3 regions of the Streptomyces sp. CA-135486 genome follow, and region 3 is predicted to be linked to each of the others. Evidence: riboswitches for the same ligand, from Rfam matches in the RefSeq annotation. Region 3 holds a riboswitch; each other region holds the start of a gene.
The links. A riboswitch is a leader RNA that binds a small molecule or an ion and turns the genes downstream of it on or off. The one in region 3 is predicted to bind cyclic di-AMP.

Region 1: another riboswitch for cyclic di-AMP. It lies ahead of ACQEVG_RS00940 (M23 family metallopeptidase); the one in region 3 lies ahead of ACQEVG_RS23685 (NlpC/P60 family protein).
Region 2: another riboswitch for cyclic di-AMP. It lies ahead of ACQEVG_RS33300 (M23 family metallopeptidase); the one in region 3 lies ahead of ACQEVG_RS23685 (NlpC/P60 family protein).

The regions. Positions count from the first base shown of each region.
Region 1 covers NZ_JBNJMM010000001.1:171,051-176,201, forward strand. The annotation lists gene ACQEVG_RS00915 (RNA polymerase sigma factor) at 1-563, shown strand, start outside; gene ACQEVG_RS00920 (TfoX/Sxy family protein) at 579-908, opposite strand; gene ACQEVG_RS00925 (hypothetical protein) at 990-1,220, shown strand; tRNA gene ACQEVG_RS00930 (tRNA-Met) at 1,256-1,329, shown strand; gene ACQEVG_RS00935 (PP2C family protein-serine/threonine phosphatase) at 1,500-2,645, shown strand; cyclic di-AMP (ydaO/yuaA leader) riboswitch at 2,890-3,046, shown strand; gene ACQEVG_RS00940 (M23 family metallopeptidase) at 3,058-4,110, shown strand; partial or broken gene ACQEVG_RS00945 (aldo/keto reductase) at 4,249-4,455, shown strand; gene ACQEVG_RS00950 (PrsW family intramembrane metalloprotease) at 4,547-5,151, opposite strand, start outside.
Region 2 covers NZ_JBNJMM010000002.1:3,000,329-3,005,479, forward strand. The annotation lists gene ACQEVG_RS33295 (alpha-galactosidase) at 1-962, shown strand, start outside; cyclic di-AMP (ydaO/yuaA leader) riboswitch at 1,349-1,508, shown strand; gene ACQEVG_RS33300 (M23 family metallopeptidase) at 1,511-2,455, shown strand; gene ACQEVG_RS33305 (SGNH/GDSL hydrolase family protein) at 2,618-3,409, shown strand; gene ACQEVG_RS33310 (carbohydrate kinase family protein) at 3,459-4,397, opposite strand; gene ACQEVG_RS33315 (TetR/AcrR family transcriptional regulator) at 4,424-5,044, opposite strand.
Region 3 covers NZ_JBNJMM010000002.1:951,035-956,185, forward strand. The annotation lists gene ACQEVG_RS23680 (hypothetical protein) at 311-664, shown strand; gene ACQEVG_RS23685 (NlpC/P60 family protein) at 835-2,001, opposite strand; cyclic di-AMP (ydaO/yuaA leader) riboswitch at 2,004-2,166, opposite strand; gene pcrA (DNA helicase PcrA) at 2,431-4,872, shown strand; gene ACQEVG_RS23695 (M23 family metallopeptidase) at 4,944-5,151, opposite strand, start outside.

The DNA.
Region 1 (5,151 bases), on a different contig from region 3:
TGCTGCCCCGCGAAGGCGCGGTCACCGGGCTGCTCGCGCTCATGCTGCTCACCGACGCCCGCAGCGAGGCGCGCACCGGACCGCACGGCGAACTGATCCCGCTCGACGAGCAGGACCGCACCCGCTGGGACCAGGAAGCGATCCGCGAGGGCGCGGCCCTGGTCGAGGAGGCCCTGTCGCAGGGGCCGGCCGGTGCGTACCAGCTGCAGGCCGCGATCGCCGCGCTGCACGACGAGGCGAAGCACGCCGAGGACACCGACTGGCCGCAGATCCTTGCCCTGTACAACATCCTCGTACGCCAGGCCCCCGAGCCGATGGCCGAGCTCGGGCGGGCCGTGGCGGTCGCGATGGTGCGCGGGCCCGAGGCCGGGCTGGCCGAAGTCGCCAAGCTGGAGGGGCAGTTGGCGGGGCACCATCGGCTCGATGCCGTACGCGCGCATTTGCTGGAGAAGGCGGGGGATACGGAAGGGGCGCGCGCCGCCTATCAGTTGGCGGCCCAGCGCACCCTGAGCGTGCCGGAGATCCGGTACCTCCAGATGCGCGCCGCGCGGCTGCTTCCCTGAGGGGGCTGCCAGGGGCTACTTCGGCGGCAGGCTCCCCGCGTACGCATGGCCCTCGTCGATCCACGTACACAGCGCGCCGTCGTCCGCGATCCCGGCCGCGCCGACCGTCACCCAGCCGCGCATCGGCCGGCTGCTGAAGTCGAAGAGCCGTGCGCCGGTCCTGGCCAGGGCGGCATCCGTCGCCTCCGGCCCGACGCGGACGATCAGCTCGTCCCCGATGACACCGAAGGCCATGTTCCCGCGGTACAGAAACGCCAGGCCGCCGAACATGTGCTTCTCGGCGATGCCGGGATGCGGCCCGATGTGGTCGCGGACGCGCTGAGCGAGTCTCTCGTCGTATGCCATGGCTGCCTCCCGTCCCAGTGTCGATCCACTGCGGCGGTCCCGCGACCAGAGGTCACGCAAGGGCGTGGAGGGCGCCTGAACTTGAGTTGCACTCGCCTTGCCTCCGCCGCCGCGTTCACCGTTGCCGCCGCCGTCGGTGCCACCCTTGTTCCGCTGACGGCCCATGCGGCACCGGTGGGCTCCGGCACACCGCTCATCATCGAGCTCGGCGCCCCCGCGCCGGCCGGCGACGACGCCGGGCACCGGGATCAGACGCCGGACACCGAGTGGAACAGCTGCTGCGTGGCTGTTCCACTCGGACAATGGAGTTGATCTTGCTCCCAATGGCGTAAGGTTGTGTTCACCGACGCGGGGTGGAGCAGCTCGGTAGCTCGCTGGGCTCATAACCCAGAGGTCGCAGGTTCAAATCCTGTCCCCGCTACTGAAAACAGTGGCCCGGCACTCGACGAGAGTGCCGGGCCACTGTCGTGTCCGCCCGCCGGTGTTTCGCCCGGTTGGCCGACGGTGAGTCGCCGCGCGGCGCGGCTCCGGCCAGCCTGGGAAGGGCGCGGTACCTTCCGCAGCCTGGGCGGACTGGGCAGGAGATCACTCGTGGGGTACCGAGGACAGCACGGCGGCATCAGCGCTCGCAGCTTTGTCCGTGCGCTGCCTACGCTGTTGATCATCGGTGGTGTCATCTTCGATCTCTCCACCCCGTCCGAGTTCACCGCGTCCCCCCTCTTCGCGGCCGCCCCGCTGATCGCGGCCCCCTTCTTCTCCTGGCTCACCACCCTGCTCACGGGTGTCGCGGCCGTCGCCGCGGTGGTCGGTCTGCACATGTACAACGACACCCTGGACAGTGTCTCGGCCAACACCGAGCTGTTCACCGTGGTCACCGTCGCCGGGCTCGCGCTCATCATCAACCGGGTCGTACGGCTCAGCGGCGAGCGCCTCGCCTCCGCCCGCGTCATCGCCGAGACCGCGCAGCGCGCCGTGCTGCCCACGCCCGCCGAACGGATCGGCGGGCTGCAGGTCGCCGCTCGGTACGAGGCGGCGCAGGCGGACGCCTTCATCGGCGGTGATCTCTTCGCCGTGCAGGACACTCCGTACGGGGTACGCCTGGTGGTCGGCGACGTACGGGGCAAGGGGATGGAGGCGGTCGAGGCGGTGGCCGTGGTGATCGGCGCGTTCCGGGAGGCGGCCGAGCAGGAGGCCACGCTCGAAGGGGTCGCCAAGCGCCTGGAGCGTGCCCTCGCGCGCGAGGGCACACGGCGGGACAGCCTGGAGATCTTCGAGGAGTTCACCACGGCAGTGATCGCCGAGATCCCGCGCCGCGACGAGATGGTGCGTGTGGTGAACCGGGGCCATCCGGAACCGCTGGTGCTGTACGCCGACGGGGAGGTGCACGCGCTTGTGCCGACCGAGGCCGCGCTGCCGCTGGGCATGGGCGAGCTGAGCGGATGGCCGGACAGCGCGGACTCGTTTCCGCTGCCCGCCGGGGCGACGCTGCTCCTCTACACGGACGGCCTTTCCGAGGCGCGCAACGCGGACGGCGTCTTCTACGACCCGGCCGTGCAGCTCGACGGCCGGCTCTTTCCCGGGCCCGAGGAGCTGCTGGACGCGCTCGTCGACGATGTACGACGGCATACCGGTGGCGGCTTGACGGACGACCTGGCTCTGCTGGCGGTCAGCCGTCCCGCGAAGGGGCAGCCGGGCCGCCGCAGGACCGTGCCTGTGGTCCGAGCGAAGACTCAGTGAGGGCGGCCGCCGGACCTGCACTGTGCGTAGTCGAAGTGCACCTCTCCGCACAACAGATGAATCACCGTCAGGTGAGGGTGTGAGGGAAGAGGTGATCAAGTCGCCCGTATCCGGCCGCTTGTGTCCCGTTAAGTCCGTGACGAACTCGTTAACGATCACCCGGAACAGCTTGGAATACGGCCCTGGCGTCTATTAACGTTCGATAACGCAGCGCGGTCGTCCCAGCCGTCGCAAGAGACGGCACCGTGCGCACGCGCCGAATCCCGCAAGGGAACCGGGGAACCACCAATTGGGGTGAATCGGGCATCTTTTGCCGCTCTTTTCCGCGGCCGAAGCGCTCGTAGGAGACCTTCCTGCTCCGAACCCGTCAGCTAACCCGGTAGGCGAGAAGGAAGGAAAGGAGTACGCCTCAGTGGCGTCCAACACCCCTGCCCCAGAAGCACCCTTCAGGCCCGACTTCTTCAGCGGCGAAGAGGGGGCGGAGCGGGCGTGGGAGGAATGGAACCCCACCGAGGACTCCGTTCGTCCGGTGCGCGGACGGCACCGTGTCGTCAAGCAGCGCGGCGGTCTCGCCCGCAGCTCCACGGTGCTCGGCGTCGGCGTGATCGCCGCGGTCGGCGCGGGCGGCATGGCCACCGCGCAGGGCAAGCCGCCGGTCTCCATATCGCTCCCCGACTCGATCGCGGACAACCTGCCCGACGCCAAGTCCCTTCCTGGCGTGAGCTCCTTCCTGTCCGACGACTCCTCGGACGACGACGCCGGCAACACCTCCCCGCTCACGGCGGTGGCGCTCGCCTCGGACACGGGCTCCAAGACCGCTGCCGATGGCGCGGCAGGCGCGGGTGAGGCGCTGCGCGCCCGCATCCTCCAGCAGGCCGAGCAGCAGCAGGCGGAGGCGGACGCCGAGGCGAAGTCGGCCGCGGAGAAGCTCGCGGCCGAGAAGGCCGCGGCGGAGGCGAGGAAGCAGCAGACCGCGGCGGAGGCCAAGGCCGAGGCGGAGAAGCTCGCGGCCGAGAAGGCCGCGGCGGCCAAGGCGGAGGCCGCGCGCCTTGCCAAGCTCGCCGCGAGCTATTCGCTGCCCACCTCCTCGTACACGATCACCTCCACCTTCGGCGAAGCCGGCTCCATGTGGTCCTCGGGCTACCACACCGGCCTGGACTTCGCCGCGCCGACGGGCACGCCGCTCAAGGCGGTCCACAGCGGCACCGTCAAGTCGGCGGGCTGGTCCGGCTCTTACGGCTACCGCACGGTGCTGGAGCTCGATGACGGCACGGAGATCTGGTACGCCCACCAGTCCTCGATCTCGGTCAGCGCCGGCCAGAAGGTGGTGACGGGCGAGACGATCGGCCGCGTGGGTGCGACCGGCAATGTGACCGGCCCGCATCTGCACCTGGAGGTCCACACGGCGGGCGGGACGGGCATCGACCCGATGACCTGGCTGCGCGACAAGGGCCTCACCGTCTGACGTTCCGCACGGCTCTGCGCCCCTCGCGTCCTTCGGCGCGTGGGGCGCTGTCGCGCGCCGCGCTCCCCCGTACGCGGCGGCGGCCCTGCGGGAGGTGCGGTGTGGAATAGGTCGCACCGTACGGCCGTTGATCAACCCATGACTTCTCTCCGTACGCTTGGGCCGTCCGATCTCGCCGTCTTCCCGCTCGCCCTCGGCGGCAACGTCTTCGGCTGGACCGCCGACCAGGCACAGTCCTTCGCCGTGCTCGACGCGTACGCCGCTGCCGGAGGCAACTTCGTCGACACCGCCGACGCCTACTCGGCATGGGCGCCGGGCAACGAGGGCGGCGAGTCCGAGACCGTCAGCTGGAGCTGACGGCCGAGGAGGTGGCCGAGCTGACGGCGGCGTCGGCGTAGCCCCGCTCGGCGGCTGCTGTCAGCCGGCCGGACAGGGCCTAGCCATTGCGGTACGGGTTGTAGCCGCCGTAGTCGCGGTACGGCGGCGGCGTGAGCACCCGGCCCGTCGCCTGCGCCGCGTATGTCAGCGCGGGACCCGCGACGTGCTTGCGCTGCCAGAGGTGGTGCAGCAGCTCCTGCTCGCGCTCCACGAAGTCCGGGCCCGCCGCGCCGCGGTGGGCCCGGTGGCGCAGAAAGGCCAGAGTCGTCGCGAACCGCTCGTACTCCGCAACGGCGTGCGCGGCGGCCGGTCCGTGCGTCCGCCGGGCGACGTCGCGCGCCATCGACCGGGCCCGCATCGAGGACAGGGCGCGCGGTTCGGCCGTCATCAGCCAGCCGGCGGCGGCGTACGCGGGCAGCTCCGTCGATATGGTGCGCAGCTCGCGCTGCCTCGTCCAGATCGTCAGCCAGGTCAGCAGCCCGAAGGCGGGGACCATGAACGCGCCGTACACGGCGTAGAAGCCGAAGGGGCCGAAGAGCGACGACGAGCCGTTCCACAGGGCGTGCATGCACATCGCGAGGGCGAGGCCGAGCAGCGGCAGCGCGATCCGGCGTATCTTCTGGCGTTGCGCGGCCAGCGCGGCGGCGCCGAACCCGATGCCGG
Region 2 (5,151 bases), 2.0 Mb from region 3:
TGGGGATGCAGTTCGGGATCTGGGTCGAGCCGGAAATGGTCAACGCCGACAGCGATCTCTACCGTGCGCACCCCGACTGGGTGCAGCACCACCCCGGCCGTGCCAGGACCGAGTTCCGCAACCAGCTTGTGCTGAACCTCGCCCGCGAGGACGTACAGGAGTACCTCTGGGAGCGGCTGGACGGGCTGCTCTCGAGCGCGCCCGTCGACTATGTGAAATGGGACTTCAACCGCTGCTTCACGGACGCGGGCTGGCCCGGCGAACCGTACCCGCAGAAGCTGTGGGTCGCGCATGTGCACGCGCTGTACGCGCTCATCGACCGGCTGCGCGCCGCCCATCCGTCCGTCGCCTTCGAGTCCTGCTCGGGCGGCGGCGGCCGGATCGACCTCGGCATCCTCTCCCGCACCGACCAGGTGTGGACCTCGGACAACACCGATCCGCTGGACCGGCTCGCGATCCAGCAGGGCTTCACTCAGCTGCACCCGGCGCGGGTCATGGCTGCCTGGGTCACCGACAGCCCCAATGTCCAGCTCAATGGCCGCGTCAGCACGCTTCGCTTCCGCTTCGTCAGCGCGATGGCCGGTGTGCTCGGGGTCGGCGGCGACCTCACCGAGTGGAGCGAGGAGGAGCTTGCCGAGGCGCGCGGCTGGGTGGAGCTCTACAAGCAGATCCGGCCGCTGGTGCAGCACGGCGAGCTGTACCGGCTCAGGGCGCCCGAGGGCGGGCTCAGCGCCGTGCAGTACATCCGCGGCGACGAGACCGTCGTACTCGTCTGGCTGCAGGCGCAGCACTACGGAGAGCAGCCGCCGCGGCTGCGGCTGCGCGGCGTCGACCCGGCGGCCGGCTACGAGTGCGTGGACACCGGCGCCGTACACCGCGGGTCCGTGCTGCTGCACCACGGACTGCACACCGGACTGAAGGGCGACCTGGACGCCACCGTGATCAGGCTGCGCCGCCGCTGAGGCGACTCGCGGCGGGACCGGACGCAGCGCGGTGGAATTTCCTCCGGCAAAAGCAGCAATGTGGGGGTAAGTGAGAGTCATCGTCATTAAATGACGCTTCTGTCCGAATTGGATGATTCGGTATAACGTGCCCCGTCTTCAAGGGAGATGGGGTACGACCCGTGAGCAGGATCATATTCGTGACGGTCCGTGGCGGCGCGCGGGGAGTGAATTCCCTTACCGGCTGGAGAGTTGCGGTTCCCGGGTCCACGGAGGGTGACGGGAAATTTCCCCTTGATGTCACGGTGGCCCATGATCGGCGAAAGCGGTGGCTTGTTCCTTTTGATCCGGCTCGTTTAGCGTCACCGTCAATCCGGACGGACCGCCTAATCCTGCCGCCGACCGGAATTCGAAACCCACCCACGCGTGGCAGGAGCGGGGGACCCAAGAAGTATGCCGATTCCGGACATCCGGGACGGCTTGGGGTTAAGTCGTGCATTTTTCCGCGACCGGGCATCTCCAGCCCGAACCCGACAGCTCACCTCGCAGGCGCCGGAGAGGAATGCGCCATGCCCGGAAAGGGTAAGCACCGCCGTCCCAGGACCAGCCCGATCACCCGCGGATTCGTCGCCGCCGGTACGGGTGGCGCCGCCATCGCCCTTCCGCTGATGGGTGCCTCAGGCGCCCACGCGGCCGGCAAGACCGCGCCCGCCGCGACCTCCCACACGGCGGTGACCGCCGCCACCTCCCAGGTGCCGACTGCCGCCGCCGCGGCCCCGCTGGCCAAGGAGCAGGCCGCCCCCACCACCTACCGCGTCGTCGCCGGTGACTATCTCTCCAAGATCGCCGACGAGCACCATGTCCGCGGCGGCTGGAAGAAGCTGTACGAGGACAACCGCAAGCAGGTCGGCGACGACCCCTCGCTGATCCACCCGGGCCTGAAGCTCACCCTCGGCGGGAAGTCGAAGGCGAAGGCCCACGACGAGTCGAAGCCGCGCCCGGAGCGCCAGGCAAAGTCCTCGTCCGGTGACGCCCAGGACTCCGCCTCGAAGGCCTCCGCGCAGTCCTCCTCCGGTGACTCGGCGAGCGCCTCGCAGACCAGCGGCTCCGGCTTCACGGCCCCGGTCAGCGGCGCGACCGTCATCACTCCGTACCACCTCGCCGGCTCCATGTGGTCCAGCGGCTACCACACCGGTGTCGACTTCGCCGCCTCCACCGGTACCACGGTCAAGGCCGTCGGTCCGGGCACCGTCGTCTCCGCGGGCTGGAGCGGCGCGTACGGCAACGAGGTCGTCATCCAGCACGGCGACGGCAGCTATTCGCAGTACGCCCACCTCTCCTCGCTCGCCGTCTCCTCCGGCCAGAGCGTGAGCGGCGGCCAGCAGATCGGCCTGTCCGGCTCCACCGGCAACTCCACCGGTCCGCACCTGCACTTCGAGATCCGTACCGGCCCGAGCTACGGCTCGGACGTCGACCCGCTGGCGTACCTGCGCCAGCACGGCGTCTCGATCTGATCCACCGGTCCAGCCGATCCCCTCGTGCCGAATCCCCCAGCGGCGCGAGGGGATTCGGCGTATTCCGGGTTGGGCGAAACTTGACCGGTGGTATAGATCACCCCTCGTCAACCCCTCCTTACGGTCGCGTAGGTCACATCCGTGAGGGAAAGATATGGGCTCGTGGCAGACGATTCGAGAGACAAGACCAGTGGCGCATTCGGGTCGTACGCGGCTATCGGTGACAGCTTCACCGAAGGGGTCGGAGACCCGGGCCCCGACGGGACGTACGTCGGCTGGGCGGACCGGTTCGCGGTCCTGCTCGGCGACCGGATGCCGGAGCACACCTTCAGGTACGCCAATCTCGCCGTACGCGGCCGTCTCCTCGACCAGATCGTGGCGGAACAGGTGCCGAGGGCCAAGGAACTCGCCCCGGATCTCGTGACGTTCTGCGCCGGCGGCAATGACATCATCCGGCCGGGCACCGACCCGGACGACGTGGCCGAGCGCTTCGAGCGGGCCGTCGCCGAGCTCACCGGAGCCGTCGGCACGGTCATGGTGACCACCGGCTTCGACACGCGCGACGTGCCGGTACTGCGCCATCTGCGCGGCAGGATCGCCACGTACACCGCGCATGTCCGGGCCATCGCCGACCGTTACGACTGCCCCGTGCTGGACCTCTGGTCGCTCAAGTCCGTCCAGGACAGGCGTGCTTGGGACGCCGACCGGCTGCATCTCTCGCCCGAGGGACACACCAGGGTCGCGCTGCGCGCCGCCCAGGTGCTCGGCATCGAGGTGCCCGCCGACCCGGACCAGCCGTGGCCGCCGCAGCCGCCGCGCGGCCCCCTGGAGGTGCGCCGGGACGACATCCAGTGGGCGCGCACGCATCTGGTGCCATGGATCGGGCGGCGACTGCGCGGCGAGAGCTCCGGCGACCATGTCGAGGCCAAGCGCCCCAATCTGCTGCCTCTGTAGCGGTGTCGGGGTGCGGGTGCCGTGATGCACCCGCCACCCCGGCCGCTCTTCAGACCCGGTCCGAGTGGAGTCCGGCCGGGCTGATCAGCGCCGTACTGCCCTCGCCCGTACAGGCATGGGCGCCCGCCAGCGCGCCGAGCCGGGCGCAGTCCTCCAGGTCCCGGCCCGCGAGGCGCCCGTAGAGAAAGCCGCAGACATACGCGTCGCCGGCACCGTTGGAGTCCACGACCGGACCCGGTGGCACCGCCGCGGGGACGGGGCGCGGGGTGCTGCCACCGTCGCGGGTGAGGAGGTAGGAGCCCCCGGCGCCCGCCGTCGCTATCACCGCCTGGGCCCGTCCGTCGCGCAGGATCTCCCGCATCACCGACGCGATCCGCTCACCCGCGCCCGCCGCGCTGAGGAAGACCAGGTCCGAGCGGAGCGCGAACTCCCTTTGGTGGTCGGCCAGTCCGTCCCAGTCGTGCAGATCGGTGGAGACCGGGGTGCCCAGCTCCTCGATGTCGTCATAGAGGAACCGGGCGAAGTTCACGATCGAGAGATGGACATGGCGGGCTCGCCGCAGATGGGGGAGGTAGACCTCGCGCGGCATCCGCAGGTCCGCCGGATCGCGGCCGTCGTAGAAGGACATCCGGCGGCCCGCGGGGTCGACGAGATTGACCGCTCGCCGGGTCCCGGCCGGGGAGAGCAGCGGCTCGAAGGCCACCCCGCCGGCCGCGAGCCGTTCCCGGACCTGCTGACCGGGCCAGTCGTCGCCGACGTAGTCGAGCAGGGTGACATTCAGTCCGAGTGCCCGGCAGCCGAGGGCCACATTGCCGCCGGTGTGGCCGGGCCATTCGCGGATCGGGCCTACGCCGACGGAGTCCGCGAGCGGGACGGGCAGCGAGTCCACGCGGACGACCGTGTCCACGCCGCTGCCACCGACGACCAGTACATCGTGTGTGTTGTAAGGGAGTTGATCGGTCTGCTGTTCCTGCGACTGGTGCGACACAGTTGCCCAGTATGACCGCTCGGGGTTCAGCGTGCGGCGGCGGTAAGGGCTTCGCGGTCCACACCCAGCTCACGGGCGAGCGCTTCGTCGGTCCACTCCAGCATCGCGGCGCGCGAGAGCGATCCCGCGTACGAGGTCATCTGCACGGCGAGCCCGTCCAGAAACGCCGTCAGCCGCCAGGCCGTTGCCGCCGGGTCCTCGCACGGGAATTCGCCCGCCGCGGCGCCCTCCGCGATGACGTCCGTCAGCGCGGCCTTCCACTGCTGGTCGAGATCGCGGGCCACCTCGCGCAGCGCGGGCTCGCGCAGCGCGGCCGCCCAGCCCTCGATCCACAGCCGCCAGCCCTTGGCCGTGCCCGTCGGCGCGTACCAGCGGACCGCCGCCCGCAGCCGGCGGAGCGCGGAGGTGCGCCGGCCCAGCAGTTTGCGCAGATGGGCGAGATCGCCGTCGGCGGCGTGGGCGAAAGCGGCCGCGACGAGCTTCTCCTTGGTCGAGAAGTGGTAGAGCACCAGGGCATTGCTCACCCCGAGCGCGGAGGCGACATCGGCGATGCGCACCGCCGCAACTCCGCGTTCCTCGATCTGCTCGACGGCAGCACCGAGCAACTCCTCGCGCCGCTCCGCGACGTTCAACCGGACTCTTGCCACATCCTCACCCTACACAGCCGATCTTGGACGCCGCCCGCACTCCGTGGGCATCGAGCGCGAGGGCCCCGCCGGCCCCGGCCAGGTCGACTCGGTTGCGGCATGCCGCA
Region 3 (5,151 bases):
CCGGGGCCGGCGGCGGTCCGCACAGGGGGAGCGTCCCGCCGCCGGTATTTCTCGGCGGTGATGGCCGACTGCCGCCTGGGGAGCTGCGGCGGCGATGGAACAGCCGGTCACCTGGGGGAGGACGCTAAACCTGAGCGTCACGGGAAGGCGGCACAAGGACCGAAGTTGCCCAAAGCTGGACAGGCGGGTGCGCTTTCTGCGAGCCGGTCTGATGCCATCGGCGCATATCCGCGTACCGCCGTGACCGATGCGGCGAATGAGGCGTACCTGCCCTGAGAGCGGTGGTATGGCGACGGTTAGGCTCCGCCTCATGGACGTACTCATCAATGTCTTCGTCGCCCTGCACATCATCGGTATCGCGTCGCTGCTCGGCGGCTTCCTCACCCAGATGAAGGCGATGGGCGAGGACACGGCCCGCTTCAGCCCGGCGATGCTGCACGGCGCGCTGACGATGCTGGTCACGGGCGTGGCACTGGTGGGGCTGAACCAGGCGGACGATCAGCCGGTGAACAACATCAAGATCGGCATCAAGCTGGCGGTCCTGGTGGTGATCCTGGGACTGGTCTACGTCAAGCGGGACGAGGAGAGGGTGGAGAAGGCGCTCTTCGGGGCGGTGGGCGGGCTGACCGTCGCGAACATCTTCATCGCGACGCTGTGGACCTGATGCGCTGGACCTGCGCCGGCCGTGACTGCTTTGGCCCCGATGCCTCGGCCCTGATGCTGCGGCCCAGACGCTTCGGACGTGATGCTGCGGCCCAGACGCTTCGGACGTGATGCTGCGGACGTGAGAACGCCCGGACCCGACGGGGTCCGGGCGTTCGGCTGCGTCCGGGCTCAGGCCGGGCGCACGCTGCCGTAGATCGGCATGTAGTAGATCGACTCCTCGCGCACGTTCGCACCGGGCTTGGGCGCGTGGATCATCTTGCCGTCGCCTATGTAGATGCCCACGTGGCTGATGTCGTCGTAGAAGAAGACCAGGTCGCCGGGGACAAGGTCCTTCGTCGCCACCCGCGTTCCGACCTTCACCTGGTCCCAGGTGGTGCGCGGCAGGTCCACGCCCGCCGCCTTCCAGGCGGCCTGGGTCAGTCCCGAGCAGTCGTACGAGCTCGGGCCCGTCGCGCCCCAGACGTACGGCTTGCCCAGCTGGGCGCGGGCGAAGGACAGAACCTTGTCGGCCTTGGCCGTGTAGCTGCCGTCGGCGGTGCCGGAACCAGTACCAGTGCCGGTACCGGTGCCCGTGCCGCTGCCCTGGTTCTGCTCCTGCTTGCGGGCGGCCTCCGCTCTGGCACGGGCCTCCGCCTCCGCCTTGGCCTTCTCCTCGGACCTGCGGCGGGCCTCTTCCTCTTTCTTGCGCTCGATCTCGGCGAGCCGCGCCTTCTCCTCGGCGGTCAGCCTCGACAGCAGCGTACGCGCCTCGGCGAGCTTCGCCTGGACCTCCTGCTTGCTCGTACGCAGGGCCTTTTGGGAGGTCGTGAGCGACTCGAGCTGCTTCGTCGCCTCCGCCCGCTGCTTGGCGGCTTCCGCCCGCTGGGTCTCGTAGTCGTCGATCGCGCCGCGCTGACGGTCCGTCATCCGGCTCATCAGCTGGGTCTGGTCGAAGTACGACTCCGGGCTGTCCGCGAACAGCAGCGCGGCAGTCGGGGTGACCGCGCCGGTGCGGTACTGCGCGGCGGCGTAGTTGCCGAGCGCTCTGCGGGACTCGTTCAGCTTCTCCGTGCGCTTGGCGGCGTCGTCTAGCAGTGTGTCGACCTCGCGCCGCTTCTCGTCGGTGGATTCCTTGGCCTTGTTGTACTTCTCGGTCGCGGTGCCGGCCTGCCGGTACAGGTCGTCGACCTTCTTCTGTACCTCTTCGACGGAGGGCTTCGGTTCGGCGGGCGCCGCGTTGGCGCCCTGCGTCGACAGCAGGGTGACGCCGGCGATGGCTGCCGTCGTGAGCCCGACGGCGGGCGAGGTCTTCGCGGTACGGCTGCGTTGTTTGCGATGCGACGCCAAGGCCGGCATCTCCTTCTTCCGTGGACCGCCTACCGGGTTAGCTGTCGGGTTCGGGCAGAACGGAAGATCGCCCTACGGACCGAATGAGACAGGTCCGATTCACCCCGGTTGTGCATGGTGGGTCCCCGGTTCCGAACTTCCTTGACGGAAGCCCGAATTCGGCGCAGGCCGCCCGATTGACGTGGATCGCCATGGGGGTACGGGCCGCCTGGTCGAGCACGCTAGCCAACTCGCGTGGCCGCTGTGAAGGTTGATGTCAGATATGCCCGATACATTTTCGTGACCTTTTTTCAGCACCTCGGGGAAGCGGGTGTCCGGCGTGACTGTGCCATGACATGTCGAAGTGGCTCGATCGCACAGGGTGGCCGGGCCGGATTCCGGTGCGGCATGCCAATGCGGCCGCGAGCTGTCAGTGCGGCGGCCTAGACTCGTAGAGCGATGAGCAGCCTCTTTGACGACAGCTTCCTGGCGGACCTCCAGCCCAGCGCGGAGCACCCTCCGCCACCGCCCGAGGACTCGGCCCCGGAGGAGATTCCGGACGATCTCTTCCAGGGCGCGTTCGACGTGCCTCCGGCCCGGGATCCGTACCACCGTGACGGCGCCCCACGCACCGTCGTGGACCCCGCCGCCCTGCTGGAAGGGCTGAACGAACAGCAGCGTGCCGCCGTCGTGCACACGGGCTCGCCGCTGCTCATCGTCGCCGGGGCCGGGTCCGGCAAGACCCGGGTGCTGACCCACCGGATCGCGCATCTGCTGGGGACCCGCAGCGTCCACCCCGGGCAGATACTGGCCATCACCTTCACCAACAAGGCCGCCGGCGAGATGAAGGAGCGTGTCGAGCAGCTCGTCGGCCCGCGCGCCAACGCCATGTGGGTCATGACCTTCCACAGCGCGTGCGTGCGGATCCTGCGCCGGGAGTCCAAGAGGCTCGGCTTCACCTCGTCGTTCTCGATCTACGACGCCGCGGACTCCAAGCGGCTGATGGCCCTGGTCTGCCGCGATCTGGATCTTGACCCCAAGAAGTTCCCGCCGAAGTCCTTCAGCGCCAAGATCTCGAACCTGAAGAACGAGCTGATCGACGAGGAGACCTTCGCCGACCAGGCGGTCGACGGTTTCGAGAAGACGCTCGCCGAGGCCTACCGGATGTACCAGGCGCGGCTGCGCGAGGCCAATGCCCTGGACTTCGACGACATCATCATGACGACGGTGCATCTTCTGCAGGCGTTCCCGGACGTCGCCGAGCACTACCAGCGGCGCTTCCGCCATGTCCTGGTGGACGAGTACCAGGACACCAACCACGCTCAGTACACACTCGTACGCGAGCTGGTAGGGACGGGCCACGAGGATCTGCCGTCGGCCGAGCTCTGCGTCGTCGGCGACGCCGACCAGTCGATCTACGCCTTCCGCGGCGCGACCATCCGCAACATCCTCCAGTTCGAGGAGGACTACCCGGACGCGACGACGATCCTGCTGGAGCAGAACTACCGCTCCACACAGACGATCCTCTCCGCAGCCAACGCGGTCATCGAGCGGAACGAAAGCCGCCGCCCCAAGAACCTGTGGACGAACGCGGGCGCGGGTGCGCAGATCACCGGCTATGTCGCCGACACCGAGCACGACGAGGCACAGTTCGTCGCCGACGAGATCGACCGGCTGACGGACGCGGGCGAGGCGAAGGCCGGCGACGTCGCCGTCTTCTACCGTACGAACGCACAGTCCCGTGTCTTCGAAGAGATCTTCATCCGGGTCGGCCTGCCGTACAAGGTCGTCGGCGGGGTGCGCTTCTACGAGCGCAAGGAGGTCCGGGACGTCCTCGCGTATCTGCGGGTCCTCGCCAACCCCGAGGACAATGTCCCGCTGCGCCGGATCCTCAATGTCCCCAAGCGGGGGATCGGCGACCGCGCGGAGGCGATGATCGACGCGCTCGCGCTGCGCGAGAAGATCACGTTCCCGCAGGCGCTGCGCCGCGTGGACGAGGCGTACGGCATGGCGGCCCGCTCGGCCAACGCCGTCAAGCGCTTCAACGTGCTGATGGAGGAACTGCGTACGGTCGTCGACTCGGGCGCAGGCCCTGCTGTGGTGCTGGAGGCCGTTCTGGAGCGGACCGGCTACCTCGCCGAGCTGCAGGCCTCCACCGACCCGCAGGACGAGACGCGCATCGAAAACCTTCAGGAACTGGCCGCGGTCGCTCTGGAGTTTGAGCAGGACCGCGCCGAGGAGGAGGGTGCGGGCACGCTCGCCGAATTCCTGGAGAAGGTCGCGCTCGTCGCCGACTCCGACCAGATTCCGGACGAGGACGAGGGCGGCTCCGGGGTCATCACCCTGATGACGCTGCACACCGCGAAGGGCCTTGAGTTCCCGGTGGTGTTCCTGACGGGCATGGAGGACGGCGTCTTTCCGCACATGCGCGCCCTCGGTCAGGCGAAGGAGCTGGAGGAGGAGCGGCGTCTTGCGTATGTCGGCATCACGCGCGCCCGCGAGCGGCTCTATCTGACGCGGTCGTCGATGCGGAGCGCCTGGGGCCAGCCCTCGTACAACCCGCCCTCGCGCTTCCTCGAGGAGATCCCGGGCCAGCACCTGGAGTGGAAGCGGACGGGGCCGATGGCCGCGCCCGCGGGTCCGACCTCCGCCATCGCCTCGTCGCTGTCGTCGTCGCGGTCGCGGTCGGGCGGTGGCGCTTCGGGGTTTGCGACGCGGCGTACGACCGACAAGCCGGTGATCTCGCTCGCGGTCGGCGACCGGGTCACGCACGACCAGTTCGGTCTGGGGACCGTGGTGGGAGTGACGGGGTCGGGCGCGGACGCACAGGCGACGATCGACTTCGGGGACACGAAGCCGAAGAGGCTGCTGCTGAGGTACGCGCCGGTCCAGAAGCTGTAGCGATCACGGCCAGGTCGGGTGGAGGCCGTGGCCGTGGCTGCTGTCAGGGCGGGTCGAGGCCGCGGTTATGGTCAGGTCGGGTCGAGGCCGTGGCTGCGGAGCCACGGCAGCGGGTCGATCGCCGAGCCGCCGCCGGGCCGGACCTCGAAGTGGAGGTGCGGTCCGGTGGAATTGCCGGAGTTGCCGGAGAACGCGATGACGTCACCGGCCTTGACCGAACCGGAGCGGATCTTGGTGCTGCTGAGGTGGCAGTACCAGGTCTCGGTGCCGTCGGGTGCC